Regions from separate parts of the Eubacterium limosum genome, predicted to be linked through region 1. Evidence: riboswitches for the same ligand, from Rfam matches in the RefSeq annotation. Region 1 holds a riboswitch; each other region holds the start of a gene.

Region 1 (10,488 bases):
GAAACCCCAGGCATTGTGGAAGATTATATGAATAAGCTGGATTTCAGCCGCGCGCTGGAAGCGATCTGGAAGCTGGTTTCCCGTACCAATAAATACATTGATGAGACACAGCCATGGGTTTTGATCAAAGATCCTGAAAAGAAAGCCCGTCTGGCAATGGTGATGTATAACCTGACAGAGTCGCTCAGAATAATTTCTGTACTCGTAAGCTCTGCAATGCCCGATACCGGCGTTAAGATTGCCGATGAACTCAAGGTACCGGACGAACTCAGGACCTGGGAAAGTATCCAGTCCTTTGGAAAATACCCGGACGGCATCCAGGTAGAGCGCTGTGAACCGATCTTTCCGAGAATTGAAGTGAAGAAGGAAAAACCAGAGCAGAAGCAGCAGCCTAAAAAGGAAAAACAGGCCAAGAAGGAAGAAAAAACCGAGGTGCCGGAAGGTTTGATCACCATCGATGATTTTGCCAAGGTTGAGATGAAAGTCGCAGAGGTCATCTCCTGTGAACAGCACCCTGACGCAGACCGCCTTCTGGTGTTCCAACTGGATCTGGGAACAGAAAAGCGACAGATTATCTCCGGAATCGCTAAATACTATAAGCCTGAAGACCTCGTGGGCAAAAAGGTCATTGTCTGCACAAATCTGAAGCCGGTTATGCTGCGGGGACTGGAATCCAACGGGATGATTCTTTCCGCTGTTAAGGGGAAAAAGCTGAGTATTCTGACCGTTGACGGCGATGTGATTCCAGCCGGCGGCAAGGTAAGCTAAAAGGATAAAACTTAATTTGTATTGAAAATAACACAAAACCGCCTGTTTAATGATATAATATGATATAAGGGTCAAAAGAGCATGTGTTTCACGTTCGCGTGAAAAAACAGGGCTTTTGGACTCGCCAAACATGAGAAAGCAGCCGTTTTTTGCAGAAAAATGAGCGGATTTCGAATGTTTTTCGGATTTCGGGAGTGTGAAACACGGAGAAATCCGAAGGTATTATCATCTTCAGAGAACAGGAGGTTTTTTTGGATTCTGTAATCAATTTAACAACGAGTAAAAAAAGAATATTGGCAGCGCTGGCGACAGTGGCAGTGCTGAGCCTGAGTCTGGCGCTTTGTTACCAGATGATGGGATTTGATGAACGTTACCTGAACACAGCGGGGCTGTGCATTTTTATGATCGGCCTGGCGATCTTTTCAAATATAGAGTGCAGGGAGCGTGCAGCAGCTCTGTGGAATATGCTGCTGCTTGTCCTGATCTCTGCCTTTTCTTATACCATCTTCCAGATCTTTCAGGAAGCGCCCTTTGATACAGAGGGAATTCGTTTATTTTTAAACCTGGCCTGCTGTATGGCAGTCTATGTTTTTTTATATATTTTAACAGGACGGATGAGAGCATCCTTGATGGGTGGGGGAGTTCTTCTGTATATTTTTGGATTGGCAGGCTACTTTGTCCGTCTGTTCAGAGGAGATACGCTGCTCTATACGGATCTGTTTTCAGCGAAGACAGGACTTCAGGTCGCTTCGGCCTACCATTTTGAGCTCAGCGGCACGATTCTGCTTGCAACGCTGGTTCTGGCGGCACTGCTGCTTTGGGCCTTTAAAGCAAACAGACGCGTTCGGGATAAATATAAAAGCCGTAAGCTGCGCCTGATGGCCTTTGCAGCCCTGACCATCACCTTTGGGTTATTTTTTGAGACCAATGTGGAGCGGTATTACTATGCCTGGGACATGCCGGTTAACGGCTACCCTTATACCTTTACGGTCAATGCTAAGCTCTCACATGTCAGGGAGCCGGAAGGATATGATCTGGCCTTTCTGGGCGAGAGTATCAAAAACGTGCAGCAGCCCATGACTACAGGGGCTGTCGGCCGGGGCGGAACAACGGAAAAAGCCGCTGTTGGTCCCGGGATGAAAAACAGTCATAAGCCTAATATTATTGCCATTATGAATGAGTCCTTCAGTGACCTGCGGGCCGTGGGGGATTTTTCAACCAATATTGACTACATGCCCTTCATTGACAGCCTGCAGGAAAATACCATTAAAGGGAATCTCTATGTGTCAGTTTTCGGCGGAGGCACCTGTGACTCCGAATACGCTTTTCTGACAGGGAACACCACGGCTTATCTGCCAGAAAATGCGAGGCCCTATCAGCTTTATATCAAGGGTCCGGCCCCCGGACTCACGTCAACACTGAACTATGAAGGCTACAGCAGCTACGCCATCCATCCTGGAGAGCGGAACGCCTGGAACCGTGACAAGGTTTATCCGAATTTTGGCTTTCAGCAGTTTTTCTCAGAAGAAGAATTTTTGGAATCTCAGACGCTCAGAGAAAAATGGGTCAGCGATGCGGCCACTTATGACAAGGTCATCGAGCTTTATGAAAACAAAGGCGACAATCCTCTTTTTGTCTTTGATGTGACCATCCAGAACCATGCTGGCTACCAGCTGAATGCCGATGATCTGGAGCCCGTGCTTCTGGAGGGGATGGAGGGAAGCTATCCTGAAACCGAGCAGTACTTATCGCTGATGCGCAGCTCCGACGCGGCGTTCAAAAATCTGATCGACTATTTCAGCGGTCAGGATGAGCCCACACTGGTGGTCATGTTTGGCGATCATCAGGCGTATATTGAGCAGGCTTTTTATGAAGAACTCATGCAGAAGCCCCTGGACCAGTGGAGCCTGGAGGAACTGCAGAGGCGTTACGTTACGCCCTTTGTCATCTGGGCAAACTATGACATCCCAGAAGCTCAGGTGGATAAGCTGAGTGTAAACTACCTTTCCAGCCTGCTGCTTGCGCAGGCGGGTATCCAGGGCACACCCTACAACAATTATTTAATGAAGCTGTCCGAAACCCTGCCGGTCATCAATAAAGTAGGGGTCATTGACAATGAGGGGCAGTACTTCAGAAGGGGCGATCCAACTATCCATGACCGTGAGGTCCTGGAATACCAGCAGATACTCTACAATAACATGCTGGATACGGCGAGGCGGCGAAACGATTTGTTTTACCCGGCTTCAGACTTTTAACTAAAAAAATCCCCGGATCATTTGATCCGGGGATTTTTATTTATTTTTTCAATTTAAAGCCGTCAGTCATCACCTTGATGACATCGCACACGATTTTGGACTGCTCGTCATCAAGCCCTTCCATTGCAGTGGACAGAAAGTGAATCCGGCTGGTAAAGGACTCGACGGGGAAATCGGTAAGAAGTGCGCTGACAGGAACCTCCAGTGCTTCGGAAATGGTGATGAGCGTTTCAAGTTTGGGCAGATGGGTGCCGCGTTCCAGCATGCTCAGATAATTCGGTGTAATATGAACACGTTCCGCGAGCTGGTATTGCGTCAGTTTTTTATCAAGACGGGCTTCACGAATATGCCTGCCAATAACTTTATTATCCATTGTGATTAACTCCTCTGCGTGAGATTGGGGCAATAAAAAGACCCCGGCATAAACCAAGGCAGGGAGATTGCATTCAGTAAGTTTAATACCCGAGCAACCGGCTGTCGTTTCATCTGGAGATGAATTAGACCCTTGGCTTTGCGTCACTACCTTTCAATAGTTTTGCCCTATTTCAAAATGATTCGGATGTATATTATTTACTATAACTCACAATGCGAATGAAGTCAATATTCAATTATAGTTTTGTTCAAGAATTTAAACAAATAATTTAGTCATTTGTTGTTTTGAAATGGTCGCACATTAGCTTGACCATATCCTGAACTAATGCAAGCTGTTCGTCCGTTAGATTGTCAGACGGAATACAGAAAGAGGGATACAAATCTTTCCAAGACTCCGTTTGATCCTCCATCAGAAGGTCGTCGGCGGAAACGGACAAGACATTGGCAAGATTGATAAAGGTTTCCAGCCGGGGCAGTTGCGCGCCCCTTTCAATGATACTGAGATAAGTGGGGGTGATACCGGCCTTTTTAGCCAGCTGGTTTTGTGTAAGATGGGCGTCTTTTCGAAACTGGCGAAGCCGCTGCCCGAGGTATTTACTGTTCATCTGGAGTTCCTCCCGAGTGTTTGACAGATAGGATTGAAAATAAGGAAGCTATAAACAATTTTCATAGTAACATATTTTCAAAAAAGGTTCAAGGATTTTCGAAATAATAGTTATAAAAATGGAATAAAAAGAGAAACGTCTTGTATTGTAAGAGAAAATATAATAAAAAGTAGTTCGATAAAAAAAGACCATGCCCGGAGCACAGTCTGAAAAAACTTATAAATTTTTTAGGGTATCAATGTATTCCTGCTTGTCGCGGCTTCCTACGAAACGTTCGACTTCACTGCCGTCCTTTAAGAATACACAAGTCGGGATGCTCATGACATGAAACTGTCTGGCCAGATCGGTGTTTTCATCCACGTTCAGCTTACAGATCTTAGCGGTTGCAGGGACTTCGCCGGCGATTTCTTCGATGATCGGAAGAAGAGCCTTGCAGGGACCACACCATTCAGCCCAAAAATCGACCATAACAGGGCCTTCCGTATAGTTTAGCACTTCCGCTTCAAAGTTAGTCATATCGACAGAGATGATATTTGCCATCTTTTTCACTCCTTGAATTTTTTTACAGTGATTATCATATCAATAATCTATCTAAAAATAAAGGGGAAAAATCCAGATTTTATGATAAAATAAATCCATGAAAAAACGACTTTTATATACAAGATTACAAGAACTGAGTGACAGAGGGGCTTTGCGGTTCCATATGCCGGGGCACAAGGGAAAAATTTGCTTTGATAATGAGAACTGGGCAACCCTGGATACAACAGAAGTGCCTGGGGCGGATAATCTGCACGATCCCTCCGATATTCTTTTAAGGGTTCAGGAAAAGCTGGCAGAAGCTTATGGATCAGAGGAGGCCTGTATTCTGGTGGGTGGCAGCACAGCCGGCATACAGAGTGCTGTTATGGGCGTTTGCAGGGAAGGCGACAGCCTTCTGGTGCCGCTGAACTGCCACCGTTCTGTTTATGCGGGGTTGGCATTGGGCAGGGTAAAGGGCATTTATTTTGAACCGGAATACGATACTCGGCTGGGCTTTGGAAAATGCATTACCCCGGAGCAGGTAGAAAAAAAACTGACAGAGCATCCAGAGGTAAAGGGGATGATCCTGGTCAATCCCACCTATTACGGCACTGTCAGTGATGTGGCCGCCATTGCGGAGCTGCTTCACAAAAGGGGAAAGGTGCTGATCGTGGACGAGGCTCACGGAGCACATCTGAAATTTTGTGCTGCACTGCCGCCGGACGCGGTAACCTGCGGGGCAGATATTGTTATCCAGAGCACGCACAAACTTTTGGGCGCTTTTACCCAGAGCTCCCTGCTGCATATGCAGGGACCATTGGTGGAAAGGCGCCGTGTTAAAAAGTTTCTGGCCATGCTTCAGTCCTCAAGCCCCAGCTATCTTTTGATGATGAGTGTGGAAAACGCTGTGGATGAAGCCTGTGAAAAGGGAGAAGCCGTTTTTCAGGCAATCGCAGAGCGTTGGGATTATTATCAGAAACAGGCAGGAGCAGGCGACTGCATTGTCCTGTACACTCCGGGAGAAGGACAGCTCTATGATAAAAGCAAATGGCTGCTGATGGTAAAGGACGGCCGGGGCACGGCTGCTGAAAGGCGGCTGCTTGCAGAGTTTAACATCCAGTGTGAGATGTCTGGTTTTAATTATGTGCTGGCCATGACAGGAATCGGTACTACCGTTGACGAACTGGACCGGCTGATGGCAGCAGTGGCCGATATGAACAGAGAATGCCCAGAGGCCACAGAGCCACCAAAGGTCGAATTTGTCAGTCTTTGGAAGCACGAGGAGAAATATCCCCTTTGGCAGGCGCTCTACAATATGGAAACTGGGAGAATGCCTCTGGAGGACGCTGTTGGCAGAGCGGCGGCAGGCTTTGTTATTCCATATCCTCCGGGAATACCAGTGCTGCTGCCAGGGAGCCTGGTAACAGAGGAAACTGTCGCAGAGCTGTTGAGACGGCAGAGAAATGGCGAAGCTGTTGTGGGTATAGACAGTGAAGGAATGATTGAGGTCATTCTCAATTCTTCGTTTTAATGCATGGGTCGTTATGATATAATAATGCCTGAAACAAAATGAGAAAAGAAGGTTTATCAATGGAAAATAAAGGACAGCTGATTGTCATCGAGGGTGTTGACGGCAGCGGTAAGCAGACACAGACAGAAAAGCTCTACGACCGCCTGAAAAGGGAGGGGCAGCGGGTCATGAAGGTTTCCTATCCCCGTTACGATAAGGAGTCCTCCGCCATGGTGCGGCTGTACCTGTCCGGTGCCTTTGGAAATGACCCGGACAGCATCAGCCCTTATATCGCATCGACCTTTTATGCGGCTGACCGCTATGCGTCCTACAAGGAGGATTACGAAGCTTTTTATAAGGACGGCGGCATTGTAATCGCCGACCGCTATACCACCTCGAATATGGTCCATCAGGCAGGAAAAATCAGCGATCCCAGAGAGCGCCGCCGCTTTATGGACTGGCTGTCAGATTATGAGTTTAATAAGATGGAGCTGCCTGTACCCGACGCGGTTTTCTTTTTGAATATACCGCCAGAGATCAACTTCAGGCTGATGGAGGGCCGCGCCAATAAAATTACGGGTGAGGCGGAAAAGGATATACATGAAAAAAGCCCGGAGCACCTAATCCACGCTTATCAGAACGCCCTTGAGCTTATTGAAAAGTACAACTGGACAGAGATTGTATGCGTCTCGGAGGGAAAGCTCCGCAGCATTGAGGATATACACGAAGAAATATATGAGAGGGTGATGACAAGTGGAACGGTTTGAGGATCGCTATGCGCTTTTGAAGGTAGCCTATTCGGACATGGAATTTGCCATGACGCGGAGTTTTCTGGAGGCGAACGGCATTAAGGTCACCTCTCGGGAAAAGGGCTTCGGCGGCCCGATCCGCAGTATTTTTATGGGGACTTTCACCACGGCCAACATTGAGATATTTGTAGACCCCAGAGACCTTGAGGAAGCAAAAGAGCTGCTGAAAACAGATTTTTCGGAGCTAGCCGAGGAAGAATGGCACTAGGGAGGAGCAGGCATGTTTAAGGCGGTTGTTGAACAGGAGCGGATCAAAAAGCTTCTGGCGGGGAGTATTGCCAATCATGAGGTGAGCCACGCCTATCTCTTTGTGGGGAAAAAGGGCATTGGCAAGACCATGATGGCCCTTGAGTTCGCAAAGGCTCTTTTGTGCCGGGACGATGAAAAGCCCTGCGGCGCCTGCATTCCCTGTGAGAAGATCGAGCACGGAAACCACCCGGATGTTTTGATTACCCAGCCTGGAAAGGGCGAGAGCGCCATTAAAATTGACCAGGTCCGTAAGCTCATCGCCACGCTGCCGGTCAAGCCCTTTGAAAGCGAGCTGAGGGTCAGCATCATAAAGGGCGGAGATAAAATGACGCCAGAGGCTCAGAACGCCCTGTTAAAATCGCTGGAGGAGCCGGAGCCCCATAATGTTTTCATCATTACAGCGGAAAATCTGGAAAAAATGCTGAATACCATCCGTTCACGCTGCCAGGTCCTGAGCTTTGAGCCGGTCTCAGATGCGGGGATCCGTGAGATTTTGAAACAGAAGGGCTGCGCCCCAGGCGAGGCGGTAGATCAGGCCATCTACAGCTGTGAGGGATCACCGGGAAAGGCTTTAGAATTTCTTGAAAATACCGAGCTGGAAAGCTTAAAAATTGAGGCACTCAATGTATTTTATGCTATACTTAAGGGAGATACCTTTAAGGCGTTCGCTTTCAGTGAAAAAATAGGGAAGGATAAAAACACCAGCGCTGAGGTCCTGAATTTTCTGCTTGTCTGGTTTCACAGCATGGCGCTGTTTCTGGAAGGCGCGGAGGATGAAGGAAATCCTTATTACAGCTGGCAGGTAAAATACGCTTCGGTTTTGACGCCGCGTCAAAACAGCCGAATCGCAGAGATCCTTTTTGAGTTTATGAACACCCTGCAGTATAATGTCAACCTGAGGCTGCAGTGGGAAAGCGTCCTATTAAAAATATAAATTACAGGAGATACTATAGATGGCAAAATCAGTGGTTGGAGTCCGATTTAAAAAAGTCGGTAAAATTTATTATTTTGATCCACAGAATCTGGAAGTAGAGCAGTACGACCATGTCATTGTCGAGACTGTCCGCGGCGTGGAGTACGGCGAGATTGCCCTTGGACCGAGGGAGATCGAGGACGATTTGATCACAGCGCCCATTAAGCCCGTTATCAGGAAAGCTACCGAGAAGGATACATCGGATTTTGAGCGGCTGAAGCGCAAGGAAATCGAGGCAAAGGATATTTTTATCGAAAAGGCAAGAGCCCACAAGCTTGAGATGAAGCTCATTGATGTGGAGTATACCTTTGATAAGAAGAAGGCGATCTTTTATTTTACAGCCGACGGCCGCGTGGATTTCAGAGATCTGGTCAAGGATCTGGCAGCTGTGTTTAAGGTGCGCATTGAGCTGCGCCAGATCGGTGTCCGGGATGAGGCCAAGATTTTTAAGGGGCTGGGCGTATGCGGGAGAACCACCTGTTGTGCTCAGTGGCTGGGCGATTTCACCCCTGTGTCCATTAAAATGGCCAAGGAGCAGAACTTATCCCTGAATTCGACCAAAATATCCGGTATCTGCGGCAGGCTGCTGTGCTGCCTGACCTATGAACAGGAATTTTATGAGGAAGTCACCAGGAAGATGCCAAGAGTCGGCCAGCAGGTCATTACGCCGGACGGCGAGGGCGAGGTGTTTAAGTTAAGTATTCTTGAGGAAACGGTCTTTGTCAAAATGCAGATGGAAAAGGACGAAACGGAAGTCCGAAAATATCTGTTAGCGGATATCCAGAAGAAAAAGCAGGAAAAAAAGCCCGAGCGTAAGCCTGAGCGGAAACGCGAAAAAAAATCTGAAAAAAAACCTGAAAAAGGCAAAAAAGATAAATAATTGTCTTGCTTTAAATCAAGAATAAGATATAATAAAATAAATGTTGTTCAGAAAGGGGTGTATTAAATGGCTTACAAAATCACAGACGAATGTATCGCTTGCGGTTCTTGTGCAGATCAATGTCCAGTAGAAGCAATTTCTGAAGGTTCTATCTACGAAATTGATGAAGCTTTATGTACAGATTGCGGCGCTTGCGCTGATCAGTGCCCAGTAGAAGCAATTGTACCTGAAGACTAATAAGAATACAAAAAGAAAACACCATTCCGCGCGGATGGTGTTTTTTTCTTGCCGCCGGTAGATATGTATCCCGATTTTTAAGAATACAAAGGCTGCGAATTTAACTGGAAAAAGTAAGTGCCGCTATGATATAATACTTCTATTGAAATCGTATAGCGTTTGAGAGGATTCAGAAGACAACAGAGGTGCCTTATGGGAAAAATAAACAAAGAATTTGGAATTGATGAGGAGTACCTGGAATATCTCCGTTCCATTCCGGTGGACGTCTATATTAAAATTCTGGAAAACTGTTCATCGGATGTGTATGTGATGGACAAAGAGGGGAAGATTATTTACGTTAATCCCAACTCCATCCGCCATTATGGGGTAGACCCTAAAGAGATGATCGGTCAGAATAACTATTCTTTCAGAAAGGGGAAGTGGACGCCGACGGCTCTGGAAAAATGTGTTAAGGAAAAACGGACTGTCTTTGCAGAGCAGAACTATCTTCTCATTGGAAAAAGTGTTTCAACGGTGCTCACCCCCATTTTTGATAAGGACGGCGAGATCGAAATGGTCGTGACCATTGCCAATGAAATCCCTGAAAAATATGACATGACCTGGCGAAAGATGGACGGTGAGAAGAGCAAGGCCGGAAGCAAGAGCAAAACCCATACAATAGAGGCTGAGGATGGCAAAGATGACGATGAGATTGTGGGACAGAGCTATATTTTCTGCAAGATTCTGCTGACCATTAAAAAGGTTTCGGAATCGGACGTCCCAATCCTTTTAACCGGAGAGTCTGGGGTAGGCAAGACACTGATTGCCGAATACGTGCACAAAACAAGCCTGAGGGCCTCAAAGCCGTTCTGGGCCATTAACTGTGCCACGATACCGGAAAACCTTCTGGAATCGGAATTATTCGGTTATGCGCCCCATGCCTTTACAGGGGCAAGCGCCAAAGGAAAAGTAGGCCTTGTGGAACTGGCAGACGGCGGCACGCTGTTCCTTGATGAAATCGGCGAGATGGCGCCGGGACTTCAGGCCAAACTGCTGGACGTTCTGGAAAATAAGCGCTTTATTCAGGTGGGCGGCAGTGAAATGAAACATGTAGATATCCGTATTGTGGCCGCCACCAACGCGAACCTCGAAAAACTGGTCTCGGAAAAGAAGTTCCGTTCAGATCTGTACTGGCGGATCAATACCATCAATATTGAGATTCCTGCACTCAGGGAGCGCCGGGAAGATATTCTTCCTTTGACAGCCTATTTTCTGAAAAAATATAATAAAAAATATGGAAAAGATATTGATTTTTCGCCAAAGTCCATGGCG
Region 2 (10,488 bases), 790 kb from region 1:
CTTCGTACTGGTGGGCGCTGGGTTGAATTCAGTTGTTCGCGCAGATGGAAGTCCTCGTTTTTCGATGGCCGCTATGATTGTAGGCGCTATTATCAACACCATTCTGGATCCAATATTTATTTTTATCTTTGGATGGGGCGTTTCGGGGGCTGCTTTTGCGACTATTCTTGGACAGATCGCCACCTTTGTCATTACGATGTTTTATCTGGTGCGTTTTAAGAATATTGCTTTAAAAAAAGAGTATCTGAAATTAAAAGGAAAAATCTGTAAAATGGTCTGTTCACTTGGCATTTCAAGCTGTGTAAACCAGCTGGCAGTTACGGTCGTTGTCATTGTGACCAACAATGTACTGGCATATTACGGGGCAATGTCACCATATGGCGCGGAGATCCCTTTATCTGCCATTGGCATTGTCATGAAGGTAAACCAGATTCTGATGTCTATCCTTATTGGAATCGGCGTTGGCTCACAGCCGATCATCGGCTATAATTACGGAGCGCAGAATTACGATCGTGTGAAGAAAACCTTTTTTATGTCTGCGGGAATCGCGACGGTGTTTGCCTGTATCGGATTTTTGCTGTTTCAATTCTGCACACAGGGCATTGTCAATATTTTTGGACAGGAGGACGCATTGTATAATGATTTTGCACTCAGGACCTTTCGCGTTTTTCTGGCTGTCTGCTTTTTAAACGGTTTTCAGATGGTCACCTCGATCTTTTTCCAGGCCATCGGTAAACCGCTAAAGGCTACTTTGATTTCGCTGTCAAGGCAGATTCTTTTTCTGATACCGCTGTTTATCATTCTTCCTGCCTTTACGGGTGTCACCGGCGCCCTATACGCAGGACCGATTGCAGATGCCATGGCCTTTTTGTTAGCCTTGGTTTTAGTCATGTTTGAAATGAAACACTTGAATTTATTGGCAAAAACAGGTAAACTAGAGTTAGAAACCAATGAATAAAGGGGGAAGCAGACATGAGTGAACGTATTATTATAACCATTGCCCGTCAGTTTGGCAGCGGAGGAAGAAACATCGGAAAGAAACTGGCAAAAGCACTGGAAATTCCGTTTTATGATCAGGAGCTTATTGACGAAGGCGCTAAGGAAAGCGGTATTAATCCGGAAATGGTTAAGGACCTGGAAGAAACTCCAACCAATTCCCTGCTGTACTCCATTGCCACCAGTTCGTTCTTTGGCGCCGGACATTTTTCACCAACTGTCGAGTTGCCAATGACCGACCGTTTGTTTTTAGCCCAGTCTGATGTGATCCGTAAATTTGCGGCCGAAGGCTCCTGTGTTATTGTGGGGCGCTGCGCAAATTATGTTCTCAGGGATGATGAGGATACTGTGGATGTCTTTATTCACCGGGATTTTGAGGAGCGGGTTAATCAGGTATCTAAAATCTATGATTTGAATCTGAAGAAGGCTGAGGAGACGGTTAAAAAGATTGACAAAAGACGAAGCAATTACTACAGCTATTATTCAGACAAAAAATGGGGACAGGCAGATAACTATGACCTGTGCCTGAACAGCGGCGCTTTAGGCGAAGACAGCTGTGTGGATATTATCAAATCTTTCATTGAAAAACGAAATATACGAAAAAAGGCAAGAGGTTAAAAAACCTTACAGCCCATTGGAGATTTCCAATGGGCTTTTTTATTTTTTGGGTATAAAGGAAATATGGTGTCAAATCAAAAAAGTTTTATGAAAACGTGACATTTTTGAGCCTTAACTTGTTCGTAATACGCTCTTAACATGGGTTCGCTATAATTGAAGAGTCCTGAACAGAAAAACAAGATTCTGATCAGATAAAAAAAGATTTAAGGCAAAATACAGCGTGTGATAAACCGGAGTGTAAGTGGTGCGATTTAACCTGAATTTAACATTGGTTTAACATTCTCTGCACGAATCCGGCGGCTTTCTTTGATATGATTACCGTAATGTTAAATTTAGGTTAATCATGAAGGAGAATGAATAATGAAAAGATCTTTGTCTTGGATCGCGGCATTGACAGTGCTGGTTCTGCTGTCTTTTTCGTTTTCTGGCTGCGGCAATGAGGAACTGCCTGCCTATTCAAGCGAAATTTCAGGAGAGATAAACGGCGGGGGCTCCACCTCTGTTCAAAAAATTATAGACGCCGAGGGCGCGGAATTTGGGGCACTGCATCCGGCGGTAAAATTTACCTACAGCGGCACTGGTTCTTCAGATGGCATTAAAAACGCTGCGAATGGGACATATTCCTTTGGTTGCGCTTCCAGAGAGCTAAAGGAGTCAGAAAAGACAGATCTGACTGAGCTGGTATTTGCCTATGACGGCATCGCAGTGATCGTCAATGACGAAAACTCTGTAGAAGATTTGACCAAAGATCAGATTAAGGCGATTTACACCGGGAAGATTACTAACTGGAAGGAAGTCGGCGGTGAAGACCGCCCCATAGCGGTGGTATCGAGAGAAGACGGCGCCGGAACACGAACCGCGGTGGAAGAGCTTCTGGATTTTACAGAACAGCTGAAGCCCAGCGCTACAGTCAAGGAGGGCAACGGCAATGTCCAGTCCACAGTCTCGGCAAATCCCAATGCCATCGGCTATGTGTCCATTACCTTTGTGGACCGCTCTGTCAAACCACTCAGGGTAGACGGGGTGGAGGCGACCATGGAAAATGTGCTAAATGAAAGCTATGGCCTGTCACGGCCATTTTTAGCGCTTTATAATGAAAAAAACCTCACACCGCAGACCAGAGCTTTTCTTGATTTTATTATGACAGACGAGGGACAGACCATTGTAGAAAAAAATGGCGGAATCAGCGTGAGATAGGATTCTGCTTTTAAAATAAAATTCTTTAAGAAAGTGAGATCATTTACTTGGAAGAAAAGAAACAAACCAAAGTAGGCGAGAAAGTTGTTGAAAAGATTTTTTTACTTTGCGCCCTTGTATCGATCATCAGCGTCGTTACCATTACCATCTATGTATTTGTCAATGGGCTGGAGCCTTTTGTTAACGGCTCTTACTCCTTCTGGAAGTTCATTTCAGGGACAGAATGGCGGCCTGGATCAGATATGTATGGTATTTTTTACATGATTGTCGGCTCAGTTTACGCGACCCTGGGGGCCATTGTCATTGGTGTACCCATCGCGCTGCTGACGGCTGTGTTTATCTCAGAGCTGGCAGGCACACGGATTGGAAAAATAGTCCGGTTTGCCGTTGAGCTGCTGGCTGGTATTCCCTCAGTGCTGTACGGTGTTTTTGGCCTTGGGATCATTGTGCCCTATGTGCTGAAAATTTCGCCTATGGCCCAGGGTGAATCCCTTTTAGCGACGATCATTGTCTTGGCCGTCATGATCCTGCCGACGGTGGTCAGCATCTCTGAAACCTCCATATCCGCGGTCCCTGACGCGTACCGCGAGGGTTCCCTGGCCCTGGGCGCGTCTAAGATCCAGACCATTTTCAAGGTGATTATCCCAGCAGCCAGATCGGGTATTATCACAGGTATTATTTTGGGCATCGGACGGGCGATTGGTGAGACCATGGCGGTTATGCTGGTATGCGGTAATCCTATCGCCGGTATTCCCACCAGCCTCTTTGACCAGATCAGGCCATTAACCACCAATATTGCCCTTGAAATGGGCTATGCTTCTGGGGTACATCAGCAGCTTCTGTTCTCCACCGGTGTGGTTCTGTTTGTATTTATTATGATCATCAATTTTATCGTTAATAAATTTGTCGAATCAAAAATTGGAGGCTGAGGAGCATGAGCAGAAAAGTAAAAGACAATTGCGTAAAGGGAATTATTTACGCTGCCACAGCCATTACTCTTGGTATTTTATTATTTATCATTGGCTTTATCTTTGTAAAAGGGATTGGTATGGTGGACTGGAACTTTATCACCCGCGATTTTAATGATAAGGTCGGCTATCAGATGGCAGAAAAAAAAGAGGTTCCTCTCTCGATCAATGAAGCGGATCTTTTGTCAAAATCGGATTACTATAAAAAGTATGAAACGCCGGATGGCGAGCCGCTTTATATCGAGTCTTTAGGGGCGGCTATTATGAAGGTCGACTATTCAAAGAGAAATGAACAGCACAAACAGGTGGTTTTCAGTTATATCGAAAAAGACTCGAGCTTAAATGCCACGAAGGATACAACGGGTAAGGGCACAGCGGTCAAAACAGATTATGTGCTTGAGAGCGTGGATGGCACCGACGTGACGGATTTATCACTGCAGGAAATCGCCCAGCTGATCGACGATGGCGGCAGTACGCTCAAGCTGAAGGTGGTCAACCCAGGCGGTGGTATTTTCAGCAATATTATCACCACACTGTATATGGTGTTCCTGTCACTGATCATTGCGCTGCCAATCGGTATTTTGGCGGCCATATACATGACCGAATATGCCAAGCCAGGCAGACTGGTCAACGCGATCCGGTTTGCCACAGAGTGTCTCTCGGGTATTCCGTCGATTATCTTTGGTCTCTTTGGGATGGCGTTTTTCGTTGTCGCACTGAAATTTCAGATATCCTTACTGTCAGGCAGTTTAACGGTGGCGATTATTCTGCTTCCGGTTATTATAAGAAGCACGGAAGAAGCCCTTAAAACTGTTCCAATCAGCTATCGTGAAGGTTCACTGGCTCTTGGCGCAACCAAGCTTCAGACAGTGTTTAAAGTAGTGCTGCCTTCGGCGGTTCCTGGTATTGTGACTGCGGTGCTCCTGAGTATTGGCCGGGTAATCGGCGAATCGGCAGCGCTGCTGCTGACGGCGGGGACCGTTGCGCAGATTCCAGGAACGTTGTTTTCACCGGGAAGCACACTGACGGTTCAGGCTTACTATGTGGCTAAGGAAGAGGGAAACATTGAGCTGGCCTGTGCCATTGGCATTGTCATTGTATTGATCGTTATTGTATTGAATATTTTATCGAGGCTGGCAGCAGACAAGCTGGATGTTGCCCATAAGAAATAGACGAGGTTAAAATGGATAAGAAGAAAAAATTTGATGTGAAGGATCTGGATTTATATTACGGCGATTTTCAGGCCCTGAAGAAAATCAATATTGATATTTATGAGAATGAAGTAACTGCTTTTATCGGTCCCTCCGGCTGTGGTAAATCCACATTTTTACGCTGCCTGAACCGTATGAATGATTTAATCGACTCTGTCCGTATTGAGGGGACGCTGAATTTTGACGGCAAAAATATTTATGAAAAAGATACGGATGTTATCCAGCTCAGAACAAAGGTGGGCATGGTTTTTCAGAAGCCTAACCCATTCCCGATGAGTATTTATGACAATATCGCCTATGGTCCAAAATGCCAGGGCTTGAAAGATAAGAAGAAACTTGATAAAATTGTCCATGACAGCCTGGTGAGCGCTGCGCTGTGGGATGAGGTCAGCGACCGTCTGGGCAAGTCGGCACTTGGCCTTTCCGGCGGGCAGCAGCAGCGTCTCTGCATTGCCCGAACCATTGCCATGCAGCCAGAGGTTATTCTGATGGATGAACCAACCTCTGCCCTTGACCCTATTGCCACTTCAAAAATTGAAGACCTGATGGAGGAGCTTAAAAAGGATTATACCATTATTATCGTAACACACTCCATGCAGCAGGCGGCCAGAATCTCAGACAGGACTGCGTTTTTCCTTATGGGAGAAATCATCGAGTATAATGAAACCAACACCATTTTTATGAATCCGGAAGATAAACGTACTGAAGATTACATTACCGGACGATTTGGTTGATAAAGGAGCGAATAATGAGAGAAGTTTATAATGAAGAATTAAAAACCATTAAGAATGAAATTCTGCTGATGTCTTCTCAGGCAGAACGGATGCTGTCCGATTCAATTACAGCGCTGGAAGAACAGAATGTAAAACTGGCCAGAAGTGTTATCAGCCGTGATGATATCGTGGATTTAAAGGAAATTCAGCTTCAACAGATTGTCAGTGAGGTTATTGCAAGACAGCAGCCGGTCGCAGGGGATTTGAGAAGGCTTTCTTCAACCTATAAGATTATTACAAATCTTGAGAGAATCGCGGATTTAGCGGTTAATATCTGCCAAAAAGTGATCTGTCTGCGCAAAGAGGAATACTATAAAAAACTTGATAATATTCCGCAGATGGCAAAGATGGTGGAAGACCAGCTGAAAATGTGTATAGAGGCTTATATTGATGAGGATATCAGCAAAATGGACGATGTGATCCGGTATGAGGATGAAATTGACCGTTTGAACAATACCCTGCACAGTGACTGTATTGCAGAAATCAACAAAAATCCGGAGATGGCTCTTCAGGCCATGAGTTTTTCCTTTATTGGGAGTCATCTGGAGAGAATCGGCGATCATGCCACCAATATTTTTGAAACAGTATATTTTATTGTGACCGGAAATTATATGGATTTTAATGATTTAAACACAATTCCTGAAGACGAGTAAGTTCTAGCTTTTATTTTTGACCAGAGTAGCTTTTTACTCTGGTCTTTTTCTTTTTAATGCAAAATAATCAATGATTCTTGACGCGGAGAATCGTGCCTGTTATAATGAGACATAGTCTATAGTGATTTTAATTTAATAACGTTTTTAAAACGTAAAAAGGGCAAATCTGTTGAAAGGCAGAGACGCAAAACTAAAGGGCCTGAAGCCGGTAAACGGTAATGGCAGCCAGCTGCTACGGAAATCCATCATCATCGGTGGACACCGCACGGCTGCGCCCTTTCGCAGCCGTTTTTTGTTCATACGAGCGTAATGAGATAAGCGGTAAAAGACTGGGAGTACTTATATAAGAGAAGGAAAGGAAAAGAACATGAAAAAATGGTTAGCTTGTTTTATGTCAGTTGTTATGCTGTTTGCGAGCTTTCCGGTATCTATTCTGGCGGAAGAATCAGGACAGGAGCCTGCTGCCCAAATGACAGAGAATGATACCGTGACAGAAAATCAGGAAGAGGGTGAGACAGCGGAAAGTGCGGAGAAGCCATCTTCTGAGGCGGTTGAGTCTCCTGAGCCTCAGCCGGAAAATAAAGAGGCAGGTGTCATCTATGCAGGAGCGTCTGCTGACCTGGTGGGAAATATCGAGGTGGAAATCCACTTTAACCAGCCGAAGACAAAGCTGTCAGAAACAGCAGTCCTGACTCTGGCAGCCAGCGACGGTACGTCCAAGGAAATTCCTTTAAAGGATGTCATCAGTGAAAAAGCCACAACGGATTTTGGCAGCAGGAGCATCCAGTATAAGACACTGCTTTTTGACAGAGATTCCAATGGAGTGGACAGCAGCAACGTTCTTTGCAATGAGCAGGAGCCCGATGCGAAGATTTATTTTGCCAATGTCAATTTTTACAGCCTGCCAATTGGCGACTACACCGTCACAGTCTCTGACAAGGGGATGGTACCAGCCCAGGCGCAGGTAAGCCTCCAGGGCAGCTCCAAGCGTGTCGAATTTATGGGCGGTTCAATTTTAACAGGCGATGTCGACCAAAACGGCAGCATTGACGATGCCGATTACGATGCGGTCATGAAAAGCCTTGGTTCTTCTGAAGCAGACTGTGACCTGAATGGAGATGGAACCGTGGATATTGTCGATCTGGTCTATTTACAGGAAAATATGGGTGTGTCCCATGACTCAGGAAAAGTACAGATCAGTGACACCTCCCCGATTGTAGATCCCGGCAACGTGACTTTCGAAAAAGATAAAACGGATCCTGTGACGATAAAAAGCGGCGATATTGCCCAGCTTTTCAGCACAGCCTCCGATCAGGCAGGCATGGTTCAGTTTGCCAGGGAGGATGGAAGCAGCATTTCAGAGGATACGCCTCTGTTAATTCCGCTTGTAATGAAGGAGCCAGTCGTAGCGACAGAGCTTCGCATTGCCCCAAGTGAACTGGGGCTTGAAAATGCGCCAAAGAGGGGAACCATTGAGGTGACCGATGAATTTGAAGAGATACATAGCTATAAGTTTGACCTTCAGGACAAGGCGGATTATCTCTTTTTAACCGATGAAGCCTCCCCGTCAACCATTGTTGTTGACCTGAAAGGGCAGGTCGCGATTAAAAAGGTTACGATCATTGTAAAAGAAACCAATAAGGCGAGCAGTAATTTGGCGGAAATTTCAAAGGTTGAATTCTTGAATAATACCAAGGATAAGATTGTCGAGCAGGTGACGAGCATCCCGACAAACGTTCAGGTAGCCTCTGGCAATGAAAGCCTGAGTGTCAGCTGGGAAGCACAGAGTAATGTAACAGGCTATGAGGTCAAAATGAGTTATACGGACCCCAAAAGCGGTAAGGCAGAGACTGTACTGACGCCTGTGGATGGAACTTCCCTGACGATCAGTGATCTGACCAACTTTGTGGAGTATAAAATTTCGGTTCAGTCTGTTAACCGATCAGAGGGCGGAAACTGGGAAAGCGGCTTTAGCGCGCCCGTAATAGGAATACCGCTGCCAACCTCAGTGCCTGAGCAGCCAGAGGGGATCACGCTAAAAGGCGGATACCGCCAGATTACAGTTAACTGGGAAAAACAAAAAAATTCTACCGGATATAATGTCTACTACCGTGAAAAGGGAAACGGTGAATACACCAAGGTTGGGGGTTTAGAAAACACCAGCTATGTGATTGAAAACCTTAAGGATCAGGCTGAATATGAGGTTTATCTGACCGGCTATAACGCCATTGGCGAAGGGGCAAAATCATCTGTATATACCTGCGCCACAGAATCCATCGAGCCGCCGGTTACCTCAAATTATAAGCTGATCAACCGTGCCGGTGAGATTAACCAGCCCACTGCCCATATTAAGGACGTCACTTATCCCTATTTAAAGGAAAGTGATTATGAACAGGCCTATGATAAATTTGATATTGTGGACAATGACTATTCCTCGTATTGGAACTATGGGGGCTGGGATGCCGGCGGCTGGTCAGGCAAGCTTCAGGCGCCGGTCGTAGAATTTGACCAGTCCTATGAAATGAATGATATAGTGCTGGTGCGCGGCGAAGGTGAGCCAAGTACTTATAACGCATACATGAAAATCCGCTGGTGGGATGAGGCCGGGCAGGCACACGACCTGAACATCGGAAAAGATTTTGTGGTTCAGGCGAAAAAGAGCACCAATGGAAAAGAATACTACCGTATCCGCATCAATGAAAAGATTAAACCTGTAAAAATTCAGATGAATCCGGCGCTCTACTGGCCAGGCGCTCCGAATGCGCGCTGCCGCATTTCGGAAATAAAATTCTACGCCTATGACAGTCTGGCAGATGAAACAAACGCTCTGTTCGTGGATGATTTACATGTGGAACTGAGGGACAGTGTAACCATGGAGGTTGTGGATAAGCTTATTGAGCGCGCCAATACTCCAGATGCTGTGAGCGGAGAGTTCCATCCGGATAAGGATTCCATCCTTTCAGAGCTCACGCTGGCAAAAGCGATTCTGAGTGAAACCAATATTGATGATACGGTTCTTGTGGACCAGAATGTATCAAACGCCAAAAATGGCAATCTGGGCTTTGCCATGGCGCTGAATGATTTTCAGCCGCTGGGCCTGGCCGCAAAAGCAGGCGATACCATCAATGTTTATGTGGGAACAGAAGGGAGTGTCCTCCCGCAGCTTGTCTATACTCAATACCATCCTGACGTCAAAACAGGCTGGAGCAAGACCGTTAATTTAAAGAAAGGGAAGAATGAAATTACCCTTGAGCAGATTGGCGGCGAAGATAGTGAACGCGGCGGAGCCCTGTATATCCGTTATCCAAACGCCAGCCCATCCGGTAAGGATATCAAGGTAAGAGTGGCGGGAGCAACAAAGATCCCGTACTTGAATTTAACGGGAATTACAGATGAAAATGACTCAAAAGCAGCGATCCAGTCCTATATTAAAGAACTGAAAGATTTTGTCGCCAAAGTGCCGGACATGTATGCCGGTGAAGAATCGAAATATCAATGGGATAAAAAATCCAGCATTTACAACAGTACAGATATTATGACAAACCAGATGCTGCTTTCTGTGCCGGCGACAGCTGTGCTCGAAGCCCTTAACGGCAGCGAAAGCGAACAGATTGAACAGCTTTATCAGAATAGCCTGGCCATGGAACAGCTGATGGACATCACCTATAATTCAAAAGGACTGTCCAGAGATGCGGAGGATGCAAAAGATAAATGGCCTGGTTCCAGAATTAATATCCGGTATACCCGTATGTTTACCGGCGCGTTTATGTATGCTACCGGCCAGCATATCGGCATTGAGTATGGCTCAGTCGGCGGCATGACACACGGACGGCCACATACGAAACAGGCGGATGGAACCATGGGAGGCGGAAACCTCTATGGCTGGGGGATCGCCCATGAAATTGGACATGTGACCGATGAGGGTGACATGGTCTACGGTGAAACCTCCAATAATATTCTGTCTCAGCTTGTAAAAACCTTTGACGAAAAAGCAGAAGCACGGGCCGATTACCCTGGGATTTACCAGAAGGTCACTTCTGGCACAAAGGGCTACGCGAGCAATGTATTCACA
Region 3 (10,488 bases), 620 kb from region 1:
TTGTACCTGTAATGTAAAAGGGAAATGGCACAATCTCGCTACTATTTGCATTTCGATTAGGATTCATAAAATTAACGGAAGCTTCATCCTCCATATAAATAAAAATATCTGGCCCATAATAATATTCCCAAGCTTCAGTGGTATACTCGCCCTTCTCATTTTCAAACCATTTATCCTTTTGTGTTGATGTTACATTTTGAGCCGTAGTATTTTTAAAAAGCTCATAATCCATTCCATAAATATTGAGAGTTGCGCCTTTTTCTAAATAAATAAAAACCGCTCTTTTTTCAAGGTTGCCGTTTCCCACTATATCCCTGCTAATGGTTAATTTACCTGAAAGTGTTTTTTCTGCTTCCAACTTATAGACTGCCACATCCATTGTGTTATCTGCTACATTCTTTTTTGTTTCATCGTTCACGATACTGCTGTTGTTTCCCACATAAATTTTTCTGCTGTTTTTGTCTCCGCTTAACTGTTCATCATCTTTCAACGTAGTCGCCCATTCTTTCGCTGGCCAGATAATACTTTCCGGCTTTCGGTAAGCATCTAAAATAACTGTCTCTGTTGTGTCGTTTACCGTTGCGGTAGAGGTAATAATGGCATGTCCTTTGGACATGGCAGCTTCTACATTCGCTTCTCCCATACCCTCCGTATTTTCCTGAACAGAGCCACCATCCTTTTCGAGAACATTGTCATATTTCACAAAATAATTCTGCCCGCTCACTTTATTTCCATAGACAAGATTCTTATATAAATCATCATAAAAATTTTTACTTTGATTATTGCCGCTAACATATCCATTCAAGCTATTAAAAACCGAATTAGCTGTAGACAGTGCAGTAAAATAGCTCTGATTAAGATTGTCATTTTTTATACTTCGCCGGTTCATGGACAGGGCAACCCAACCAATGGCGATTCCTAAAAGACCAAAAATCAGGCAAATAACCAACACCCACACCAATGCAGATCCCTGCTTGTTATTTATTGCTTTCATGGCTAGTTATTATCCTTAAATAAATTTGTGACATAATCATACACGATCTGATTTTGATCTAAATAGGACATGTTTTTGATATTGCAGACATCAAAATCTTCTTTTTTCATGCTAAAAAGATCTTTCCCCGCCGTACCTAAATCAATCAGATAATATCCTTTTTCAATGCCTGTCGTTGTCCCGACAGTAACATCATTGGCAAAATAAATTAAAATTTTATTTTTATTAGTGTCCTTAACTGTTTTTATATTGGTTAGTATTAGCTTACTATTGTTTTCTTGTATAATATTACCTTTAACATAAAGAAAATCCAAATCCAATTTCAGGTTTTTTTGTATCTCCGGCATTTTTACCTCAATAGAAGTCGTATCTTTTGTAAAATAGAGCTGACGAATCTGATTAGCACCACCTGCATCTGCATCGGTAAATGGCTGTGTTAAAGTGATTACGCCAATATATGTATCTTTTTTCAATTTATCATAATATTTACCTGTTTTGCTGTCGAGCACTGATCCACCATAACCAACATTGGCATTTTGTTCAGCCGGCACTGTAGGCGCTTCCACTGGTTTTGCTTCTTTTTTGGGTATTTCTGATAGTGTTGGCGTAGTTAGAGCGTCCACGCTATTATCTGGCTGAAACAGTTTCATATCCATATCTGCCTTTTCTGTCGAAGTCGCAATATAAAATGTGCCAGGCACTGCGTATTTTTTAAAAAAGGTTAATATCGTCGCCTTACCATTCTCTGGAATCGTCGTAATCTCAGAATTTTTTAATTCTTCAAGATCATCAAGTGCCAAAGCACCCACCGCGTTTAATTTCCCTGTATTCTCCTGGCTGGCGTTTTTTATTTTCTCACTATTCCCCATAACCTTCAGCGCCCCATTAAACCCAGTAATCAAAATCGTAGCCGCAATCGCAAAAATCGCAAAGGCCACGATCACTTCCAGCAGGGTCATGCCTTTATTGTCGAGCTTCCATTGTTTCTTCATCCATCAACGCTCCTTTCCGGGCTTTTGGATGTTCTGCCCGTGGTGCTGGGCCGGTAAATTTTACCGGCTGTCGTCTCATCGCTTCCCAGGACGTAACTTTTCGTTACCGCCCCGGGCTTTTTCATTTCCTTATCACAAAGCACCCTCAGGTGCGCTCTGATCAAAAAATAAAAACAATGCTAAAATGTCCTCCCGAAATCCCGAAAAGTACCTGGCGCAGTATTTTGGGGACTTTGGGAGGTTTATCAAAGGAGAATGGGGTGTGCCCATCCTCAATTAATAGCTTGTTATTCAGCCGTGTTGGCCGCGGCAGCGCCTTTATCGACCATATACACGTTAAAGGTCACACTGACCGTGTTTGTGCCGGCACGCAGGTTGGCAACCTTATTGCTGCTGCCTGAGCTTGATGCGCTGCTGGTTCCCGGGCTCACGTCAAAAGCGGTGATCTGGATATCGGAGCGGCCATTGACGGTGTCTAACAGGTTCTCAAACTGGCCGATATTTCCCTGGATCGTCATGGTGACGGTCCCGATATAGATGCCGCTGATGGTGGGCTCGGCAGTGGTAGTCGTGCTGTTTTCGTCAGTGGTGGTATTGCCCTGCATCTCGGCCAGGTCTTTCATTTCCTGGGCTTCGGTGGTGGTGTCTGAAGATTCATTGGACTCGGCAGCGTCACTGCCGAAGGTAGCCACCGTAGCAATCTCATTGGCCGTAATAGCGAGATCCTGGGCTTTAAAGCCCTCGTCGACCACCAGGTTGGTGATGAGGTTATCCAGCTCATCGTTGGTCATGCGCTTTTCATAGCCTTCTTTTTTGGCCGAAAGATCGGCTGCGGCTGCGTCCTTGATGGTCTTATTGGCTGGCAGGCTGGCAATGGCCATTTCCATTTTCTGCTGCTTAAACTCGGCCTCACTCCGCTCTTCGGACAGGGCCTGATATTTGTTGATCCCCGGAAAAAACACCAGGTACAGGGCAGCCACGATGAGCAGGGCCATGCCTAAAATATAGAGCAGTCCCTTTTCACGTTTGGTAAACTCGTAATTGATGTTCAGCTTGATGTTAGGCTTTTTAAATTCTGGTTTTTTCATTGCTGCACCACCCCCGGTTTCAGATAGGCCACAACGGAGAAGCCGTAGCTGTCCGGCGTTTTGACGGTTTCGGTATTTGGCGTGGTCACCGTCTGGCCGTTTGGCAATGTGCTTGTGGATGAGCCATTGGCCACCGTGGAGGTGCTGCCTTCGCTCAGGCTGTAGCCCTGGTACTCAATACTGCTGAACAGGCCAGAGCGGTTGAGCTCGCTGACATAGGCCGCTGCCGCAAACTCGTTGGGCGCAGAGGCGGTAATACTCACGCCCCCAGTGGTCCAGTCGTAGCTCAGGGCGCCCACGGTAATGTTATTGCCAAGGTTGAGCACCTGGTAAGCTTTATCGCTGTTGACCACCGGATAGGATTCCATGGCCTTGCGGTTAGTATCCAGAATACTGGTCTGGCTCTGGATGATCTTCAGGGCGCTGTCAAGCTGCTGAGCCTCGCTGTATTCGGACACGTTGGTGGGGTCATTGATGTATTTGTTGGCCTTTTTAAGGGCACGGTCCACATTGTAATTCATGATAGTAAAAAACGTGAAGCCAATGACCATGACCGCCACGACCACCAGTGGCGGAATAGCCCATTTGTTCTTGATGGAAAAGGAGCGCTGGGGCTTGAGCGCTGTCTTGTAGCTCGTCAGCAGATTGACGTCGTTCTTTTTCTCAAAGAAAAGAGACGCGGGATAGAAATAGTCGGACAGGAGAAAATCGTCATCAATGTTGAAATTTTCCTGGATATTCCCGGTGTTCTCCACCGCATGGACCGATACCTCTGTATCGTCCACATAGGCCTGCAGCCGCCGGATCTCGTCTCTTGTCAGCCCAGCATAGTAGGCCTTGTCCAGAATGTACTCGGATTTCTGGCTCTTGTTAAACTGTACCAGTGAGGACAGCTTGGAGGCCATCTCGATGGTAAAAGCCTCGGTACCGCGCTCTGCCATGATTCTGGCCTGGCTGGAGAATGTATACACACCATTTTCGAAAAGGGCGTACATAAGGTTGTTGCCGTCCAGCATGTTGATGGCAAAGGTCTGGCCGTCGTATTCGTTTGTGGCCTCCACATAATTAATGGTGGCGTTCAGGGCAGTGTCGATGCGTCTGAGCTTGATGCCTGCCGTCTCAAAAAGGCGGATGTAGCTTTCCAGCACCTCACGCTCCACGGCACAGCAGAGCATGTTGGTGCCCTGTTTTCCGCGGATACCGCTGTAGTCAATGATCAGATTCTCAAAATTAGTGGCGTCCTCAAACTCGTGGTGGGACAGCTCGGTGAGCTCCTTTGGCGTCATCTTGGGCACAGCCACATTTTTGTTGACGATCAGGCTGGAATTGATGACCAGATTAGTGTTGTGAAAATCAATATCGCCTGCCTCATCGGCCTGGTCGATGGCGTCAAGAAGCATATCCTCGTTGGTGATGACCCCGTTGATCATGGCGCCCGGTCCCATCTCCACGGTCAGGTGCTTTGAAATGGTCAGCTTGCCGCCGCGCACATCCCCCTGGAGTATCTGGATGGCGTCGCTGCCTAAATAGATGGTTGTCTGCATACTCTCTTATTATCCCCCTAACCGATGCTCTGATAAAGTGTGACGATCGGTACCATAACGGACAGCATTACCGTCCCAACGATCACAGCCATGATAATAATCATTACCGGCTCGATGATCGTAACCATTCGCTGTATAGCCATTTCTGAGTCATAATCGTAGGAATCCGCAATGGAATCCAGCATGGTGTCAAGATTCCCGGTTTCCTCACCGATAAAGATGGTGGATACCAGCTTCTTATCCATACCGTCAATGCTGCCAATGGCCTCGGACAGAGTGCTCCCGCTGCGCACCATCTGGGTGGCCGGGCCAAACTGTCCCTCGATATACTTATTGCCCACAATGCTCGCGCTGATGTCCATGGCGTTGATCATGGAAAGACCGCTGGAATACAGCGAACTCAGCGTCCTGGCAAAACGCGCGGTGTATATAATTTTAATAAGCTTGCCTGCCCAGGGCAGATGGACCTTCATCCTGTCAAAGCGCAGCCTGAAGGACGGTGTCCCGAGAAGCGCCCGGAAAGCCACAATACACAAGGCCACCGCAATGAGCAGCCAGTACCAGTTGGTGGTCATGAAGTTGGAAATCCCGATCACCATGACCGTAATCGCTGGCAGTGCTGCGTCCATCCCCTCAAACAAATCAAAGAACTGGGGCAGGATAAAAGTAAACAGCCCGATCACCACCACGACCGTTGCCACTAAGAGCAGGATCGGGTAGATCATGGCGTTTCTTATTTTGGTGTGGAGGCGGTGCTCCTTCTCATAGTACAGCGCCATCTTGTGCGCTGTCTCGGCCATCTGGCCGCTGGACTCGCCCGCCCGGAACATGTTGATGATGAGCTGCGGAAAGGAGCCGCGGCTGTTTTCCATGGCCTCCGACAGGGTGATCCCCTGCTGTACCTCACGGTAAAGGGCTTTGTACACCTTCGCCACATTGGGCTTGATGTTACGCTCCATCATAATGGAAAGCGCGCGGATGACCGTAATCCCCGAGGCCAGCATGTTCTCAATCTCCCTCGAGAAATCCGAAAGCTCCATGTTTTTCATCTTGTAGGCTTTCTTCTCAGCGTCCACTTCACGGCACTCCAGCAGAAATTCATCCTTTTCCCGCAGAGCCTTACGCAGCGTGCTCTCGTCAATGGCGTCCGCCATTCCATTTACTATTTTTGAGTTCATGTTTTTTGCTTTATACTTAAACTTTGGCAAAGTCTCATCGCTCCTTCCAGCCGCTTCATAAGGTTGAAGTCCAGGGTGTCTGCCCTCTCATTAAAGTCCAAAAAAATCCAAATACCAAAAGATGATCTGCATTCCCCACAGCATGGATACCAAAATCCCCGCCGAGAGGTATGGGCCAAAGGCCATATGCTTTTCCCCACTCTTGCGGATAAGCTTGATGACGCCTACAATGCCGCCCAGCACCAGGCCGATAAAGGTCGCCAGCAGGGTACAGGGCCAGCCGAGGAGAAATCCTGCGACTGCCATGAGCTTGACATCCCCGCCGCCAAAGCCGCCGGGAATAACCAGGGATAATACCAGCATGGGCACCGATATGACAAACACACCAATTACCCGGGAAATAAGGCCGGGTTCCAGAAACACAAAATAGCTGGCCGCCGCAGGTATTATCAAGGCGATCACCAGGCCATTGGGGATGGTCATGGTGTCAAAATCTATAAGGGTAACTGCCAGTAAAATGGCCGCTACCGCAAACCCAACCACCGCCTGAAGGCCAAAATCATAATGCCAGGCCATGAGCAGGGCCAGCAGCCCACCGCACAGCTCGGTAAAGAAATACCGCGGCGCGATCTTCGCCCCGCATTTCCGGCATTTTCCCCGCAGCCACAGATAGCTGAGCAGCGGGATATTATCATAAAACGCGATGGGCTTGCCGCAGTTCGGGCAAAAAGACCGGCCCTTGGCGATTGAAATGCCAATGGGCACCCGGTAGACCACCACGTTTAAAAAACTGCCAATCATACAGCCAAAGATAAAGACAAAGGCATACAGCACAAAATATATCAAAGATAAAGAATCATACAAAGCGAAACCTCCAGGACTTATGTGTGAATTCATACATTTTACTTTTGATCATCCTTGGAATAAACAGTTCTCACCTTTCCATCGACAATCACATTTTTTCCTGGTTCAATTATAACATTGATGTTATTTTTAATCATCTCAATTTTATCAATGGTGCCGTCACGGTTGTCGTCCACAATGGTCAGCTTTGTAACCCCCTCATAGACGTTATCCGGCCCCACCAGATCCCGCAGATCATTGGCATCCGGAATGCGGTAAGGGTTTTCCGCTGTCTCGGCGGATTTAAACTCCGTCGCCCGTATCTGGGCCGCCAGATAGATGGTCCTCGCCTCAGCCACCACCGCATCCTTTTTGGCGTCGTCAATAAAGTGGAGGTACCCCGGAATGATGATCACTGCCAGCAGGGCAATGACGACAGTGACAGCGATGAGTTCCATCATGGTGAAGCCGGAGGGGGATTTGATGAGAATTTTAAGTTTGCGGCAAAGGGTCATAGAGGCACCTCTTTTTTTTCAATGGAGAATTGATTAACTTTTCGGGTTTTTGGGATACAAATTTTAAGCTTTTTCTATTTTTGTGACTTCGGCGGAGCCGCCGGGGGTAATCGTCGTAATATAATTTCCAGTGTAATCTTTATATTGTATCTTTACCACCTTTGTTTCCTCCTCTGTTCCTTTTTCCCCCATAAAAACATATAATCTTATCTTCTTACCTATAATTATATCATCCATCATATTCTGCTGATTAGGCATTGAAAAAAAGGAGGTTCCCCATTCAAATTCTTCTTTGTTTTTTAAATCACTATCCAAAAACTTCATTATATTTTCAGTAATTTCAATGAAATTACCATCTTCTACTTTAGCATGATTTTTAAAAAATTCTGTTATTCCAGCTTGTGTAGCAACATATACCTCCCTTGCTTCAGCAAGGGCCGCTTTTTCTTTAGCATTCTCCACAAACCCCAGCATAGCGGGAATGGTAAAGGCTGCTAAGATGGCCAAAATTACGAGCACCACGATCAGTTCAACCAGCGTAAAGCCCTGTTCAGACCTTGCGCTGGCTTTCAGACGCTGTTTAAGATTAATCATTTTGTTTTCCTCTATCCTCAAAACGGATCCCGGACAGGCTTTCTGCAGAGAAAGCCTGTCCCGAAATCCCGAAAACACAATGGCCTCTCTGCTAAAAAGCAATAAAATCCTGTTTTTAAGGCAGAAAAGCATTTAAACCAATTTTAAATGAGTTGATAGTTGATAATAGACAGTGAATCATTCATGTACCAAATCACACAGCGATTTTGATCTAAATCAAATTTGCGCGGCAAATGTTCCAAAACTATCCACTATCCACTATCAACTGTCAACTATAGTTTTGTTTTTTCTTTGGGCAATAAAAAAAGCGCCTGGAAAAATGGGGAAAAAGGCCGGCTGCGGCGCTGCAGACTCGGCCTATGCATTATGCTTTATAACTCTACATCTTTAATTTATTACTTATTATCTACAACATCAGCACTGTTACCAGAAGTAGTTTTATCAATTTTAACTAAGTACTTGGCAGCTGCATCCGTGTAACGCACTCCAGAAACTTGTCCAGCTGTTGTTACCCATACTTTGGAAGTGTTGCCATTATCAATCTTCGCATCAAAACCCTCAGGTTTGCTATCACTTACAGTAACCGTTATATTTCCATTTTCAGGAATATCATTATTGATCAACTCTTCTGCTTTAGTTTCCACAGCTCCTGCATCTTCTGTTGCTACTTTTCCTGTAGATGATTTGGCTGTGATCTCTGATGCAGCGGATTGAGACGCCACATAAACCTCACGTCCTTCAGCCAAAGAAGCTTTCTTCTTCGCATCATTCACAAACCCCAACATCGCCGGAATCGTGAACGCTGCTAAAATCGCCAAAATAACCAATACTACAATCAATTCTACCAAAGTAAAACCCTTCTGGTTTTTCTTCAGCTTATTAATCATCTGAATCATTTACATCTCTCCTTTTATGTTCTCTTGTTTACCTTTAAATATAAACCTTTATTTTAACCGTCCGCGCCATGACGATTATAAACAGAGTGATTGACTGCCCCAGCGTACCTTTTTGTTAAAGGCTACTCAAAAAATAAAAATAGCCGGAAACCATACAGGGGTTTTCGGCCATCTACCGTTTTTGGCATCTGGCTGTCATATCAGGCTGGAGCTCCCGACGTAGACCCTGTAGTTTTGCGCCACGGGCTTTCGCACCGCTTTGCCTTTTGAACAATTCTATTCTACAACTGATTCTGGCATTTGTCAAGAACTATAAAAACCAGTTACTTTTAAATATTCTAAAAGTATCCTGTTATTCATCATTAATACATGTATGCACACTTTCAAAACCATACAAATTTGCTTTTTTCGCTTCTCTTATAGCTATAAGTTATTATAAATGCCATTTCATTTACCACCAGCATTAAAGCGATGGTAAAAACAGCACTATTTGGGTAAAATACTAAATCTTTTTCAAATTATTTTCAATTTTTATTTCCTTAAATCATATTCAAATTTGATTGAATTTCACCACTCAAACGCACTGCGATTCCACAGAATATCCAGAAGACCGGAGCCACGCTTACCACGGAAATATTAAAGCAGGCGGCGGCCATGTAGGCGGCGATGCTGCAGACAAGGGGCACAAGCAGGGGCGAATAACGCCAGTTTTTGAAGCCCTGATACAATGTCGCGCTTTCAAAGGCCAGGTAGCTGAGAACCGCGGGGACGCCGCTGCTCACAGCAATGTGCAGGTATTCGTTGTGGGCCCGGTCGATGACCAGATGGTGACCCGTTACCTGTACAATATCGTTTTCAAAATACTGGCCCATGACCTGCCCCAGGGTTTCAATGCCAAAACCGGTCAGCGGGCGCATTCGGATGAGTTCCAGAGTTTTTGACCAGATAAAAAGCCGGTAGGAGCCGCCCTTTTCCCAGTCATCGCCTTTGAGCATTCTGGACAGATCTGCAAAAACGCTGAAAAATCGCGCGCCAAAGCCGCTGTTCACCAACAGAAAAACAAGGGTTAAAAAGGCAAACACACCGCTCACCACTGCGAAACGGCGCCGATTCTCCTGCTCTCTCAGCAAAAACACCCCCAACAGGGCAAACCCCAGAAAGCTGCCGATCCACGCCCCCCTTGTATTGGTGCACAACAGGCAGAAATATACTAGTCCGCAGGGCAGCAGATAAGCCTTCGATCCTCTGATAAAAGCATAGACAAGAATTGGCAGCGCCAGTGTCAGAAAAGAGCCCAGAAAATTCGGGTTGCCAATGGTGGCGTAGGAGGCGCCTGGCCCGCCGTACATCAGAGGGTCCTGTGGCTGAAAGTCCAAACCAAATTTCTGAAAGATGCCATAAACCGCCACGCAGGATACCCCCGCTGCGTAAAGGCGTACATGCCAGGGCTTAAAGGTATAGAAAAAAGCGCCCAACATCATTAAAAGACCATAAAACAAAATGGCGGAGTAGCTCTCCAGCCGGAAGGACCGCCCCTTGAGCGACAGCATCACATCTGTCGAAAAGGGCAGGGTAACGGTAATACACAAAAGGTACAAAAGCACCAGCTTCACGGGCAAAGGAATTTTCGGCTTCCCGGTAAAATACTCGGTAATGGGTCGCACATACAAGAGCAGCAGCCCAAACACCAGCACCTCGATAGTCATCAGCTTGGGCATATACAGGGTATCCCCAAAGGGCGGCACAATGATCAGCGGCACTGCTCCGGCAATGATGGCCAGCACTGCGGAGACGGTCGTTTTAAGTTCGAGTTTTCGCATCATTTTCCTCAATATCAGTATTTT

The links. A riboswitch is a leader RNA that binds a small molecule or an ion and turns the genes downstream of it on or off. The one in region 1 is predicted to bind cyclic di-GMP.
Region 2: linked by a shared signal. The riboswitch ahead of B2M23_RS20135 (fibronectin type III domain-containing protein) and the one ahead of B2M23_RS03015 (helix-turn-helix domain-containing protein) in region 1 are both predicted to bind cyclic di-GMP.
Region 3: linked by a shared signal. The riboswitch ahead of B2M23_RS05840 (pilin) and the one ahead of B2M23_RS03015 (helix-turn-helix domain-containing protein) in region 1 are both predicted to bind cyclic di-GMP.

What each region holds. Positions count from the first base shown of each region.
Region 1 covers NZ_CP019962.1:651,199-661,686, reverse strand. Annotated here, with positions in the region: gene metG (methionine--tRNA ligase) at 1-768, shown strand, start outside; gene B2M23_RS03020 (LTA synthase family protein) at 1,020-3,023, shown strand; gene B2M23_RS03015 (helix-turn-helix domain-containing protein) at 3,064-3,396, opposite strand; cyclic di-GMP riboswitch class I at 3,486-3,573, opposite strand; gene B2M23_RS03010 (helix-turn-helix domain-containing protein) at 3,665-4,000, opposite strand; gene trxA (thioredoxin) at 4,217-4,540, opposite strand; gene B2M23_RS03000 (aminotransferase class I/II-fold pyridoxal phosphate-dependent enzyme) at 4,638-6,050, shown strand; gene B2M23_RS02995 (dTMP kinase) at 6,110-6,796, shown strand; gene B2M23_RS02990 (hypothetical protein) at 6,783-7,046, shown strand; gene holB (DNA polymerase III subunit delta') at 7,059-8,021, shown strand; gene B2M23_RS02980 (PSP1 domain-containing protein) at 8,041-8,940, shown strand; gene B2M23_RS02975 (4Fe-4S ferredoxin) at 9,007-9,177, shown strand; gene B2M23_RS02970 (sigma-54 interaction domain-containing protein) at 9,370-10,488, shown strand, end outside.
Region 2 covers NZ_CP019962.1:4,281,823-4,292,310, reverse strand. Annotated here, with positions in the region: gene B2M23_RS20170 (MATE family efflux transporter) at 1-958, shown strand, start outside; gene B2M23_RS20165 (cytidylate kinase-like family protein) at 973-1,614, shown strand; gene B2M23_RS20160 (phosphate ABC transporter substrate-binding protein) at 1,975-2,811, shown strand; gene pstC (phosphate ABC transporter permease subunit PstC) at 2,859-3,740, shown strand; gene pstA (phosphate ABC transporter permease PstA) at 3,746-4,951, shown strand; gene pstB (phosphate ABC transporter ATP-binding protein PstB) at 4,963-5,724, shown strand; gene phoU (phosphate signaling complex protein PhoU) at 5,739-6,416, shown strand; cyclic di-GMP riboswitch class I at 6,566-6,653, shown strand; gene B2M23_RS20135 (fibronectin type III domain-containing protein) at 6,784-10,488, shown strand, end outside.
Region 3 covers NZ_CP019962.1:1,266,476-1,276,963, reverse strand. Annotated here, with positions in the region: gene B2M23_RS05880 (hypothetical protein) at 1-994, opposite strand, end outside; gene B2M23_RS05875 (prepilin-type N-terminal cleavage/methylation domain-containing protein) at 997-1,986, opposite strand; gene B2M23_RS05870 (hypothetical protein) at 2,274-3,074, opposite strand; gene pilM (type IV pilus biogenesis protein PilM) at 3,071-4,618, opposite strand; gene B2M23_RS05860 (type II secretion system F family protein) at 4,636-5,826, opposite strand; gene B2M23_RS05855 (prepilin peptidase) at 5,887-6,660, opposite strand; gene B2M23_RS05850 (type IV pilin protein) at 6,699-7,154, opposite strand; gene B2M23_RS05845 (pilus assembly FimT family protein) at 7,218-7,748, opposite strand; gene B2M23_RS05840 (pilin) at 8,144-8,644, opposite strand; cyclic di-GMP riboswitch class I at 8,825-8,918, opposite strand; gene B2M23_RS05835 (O-antigen ligase family protein) at 9,184-10,464, opposite strand.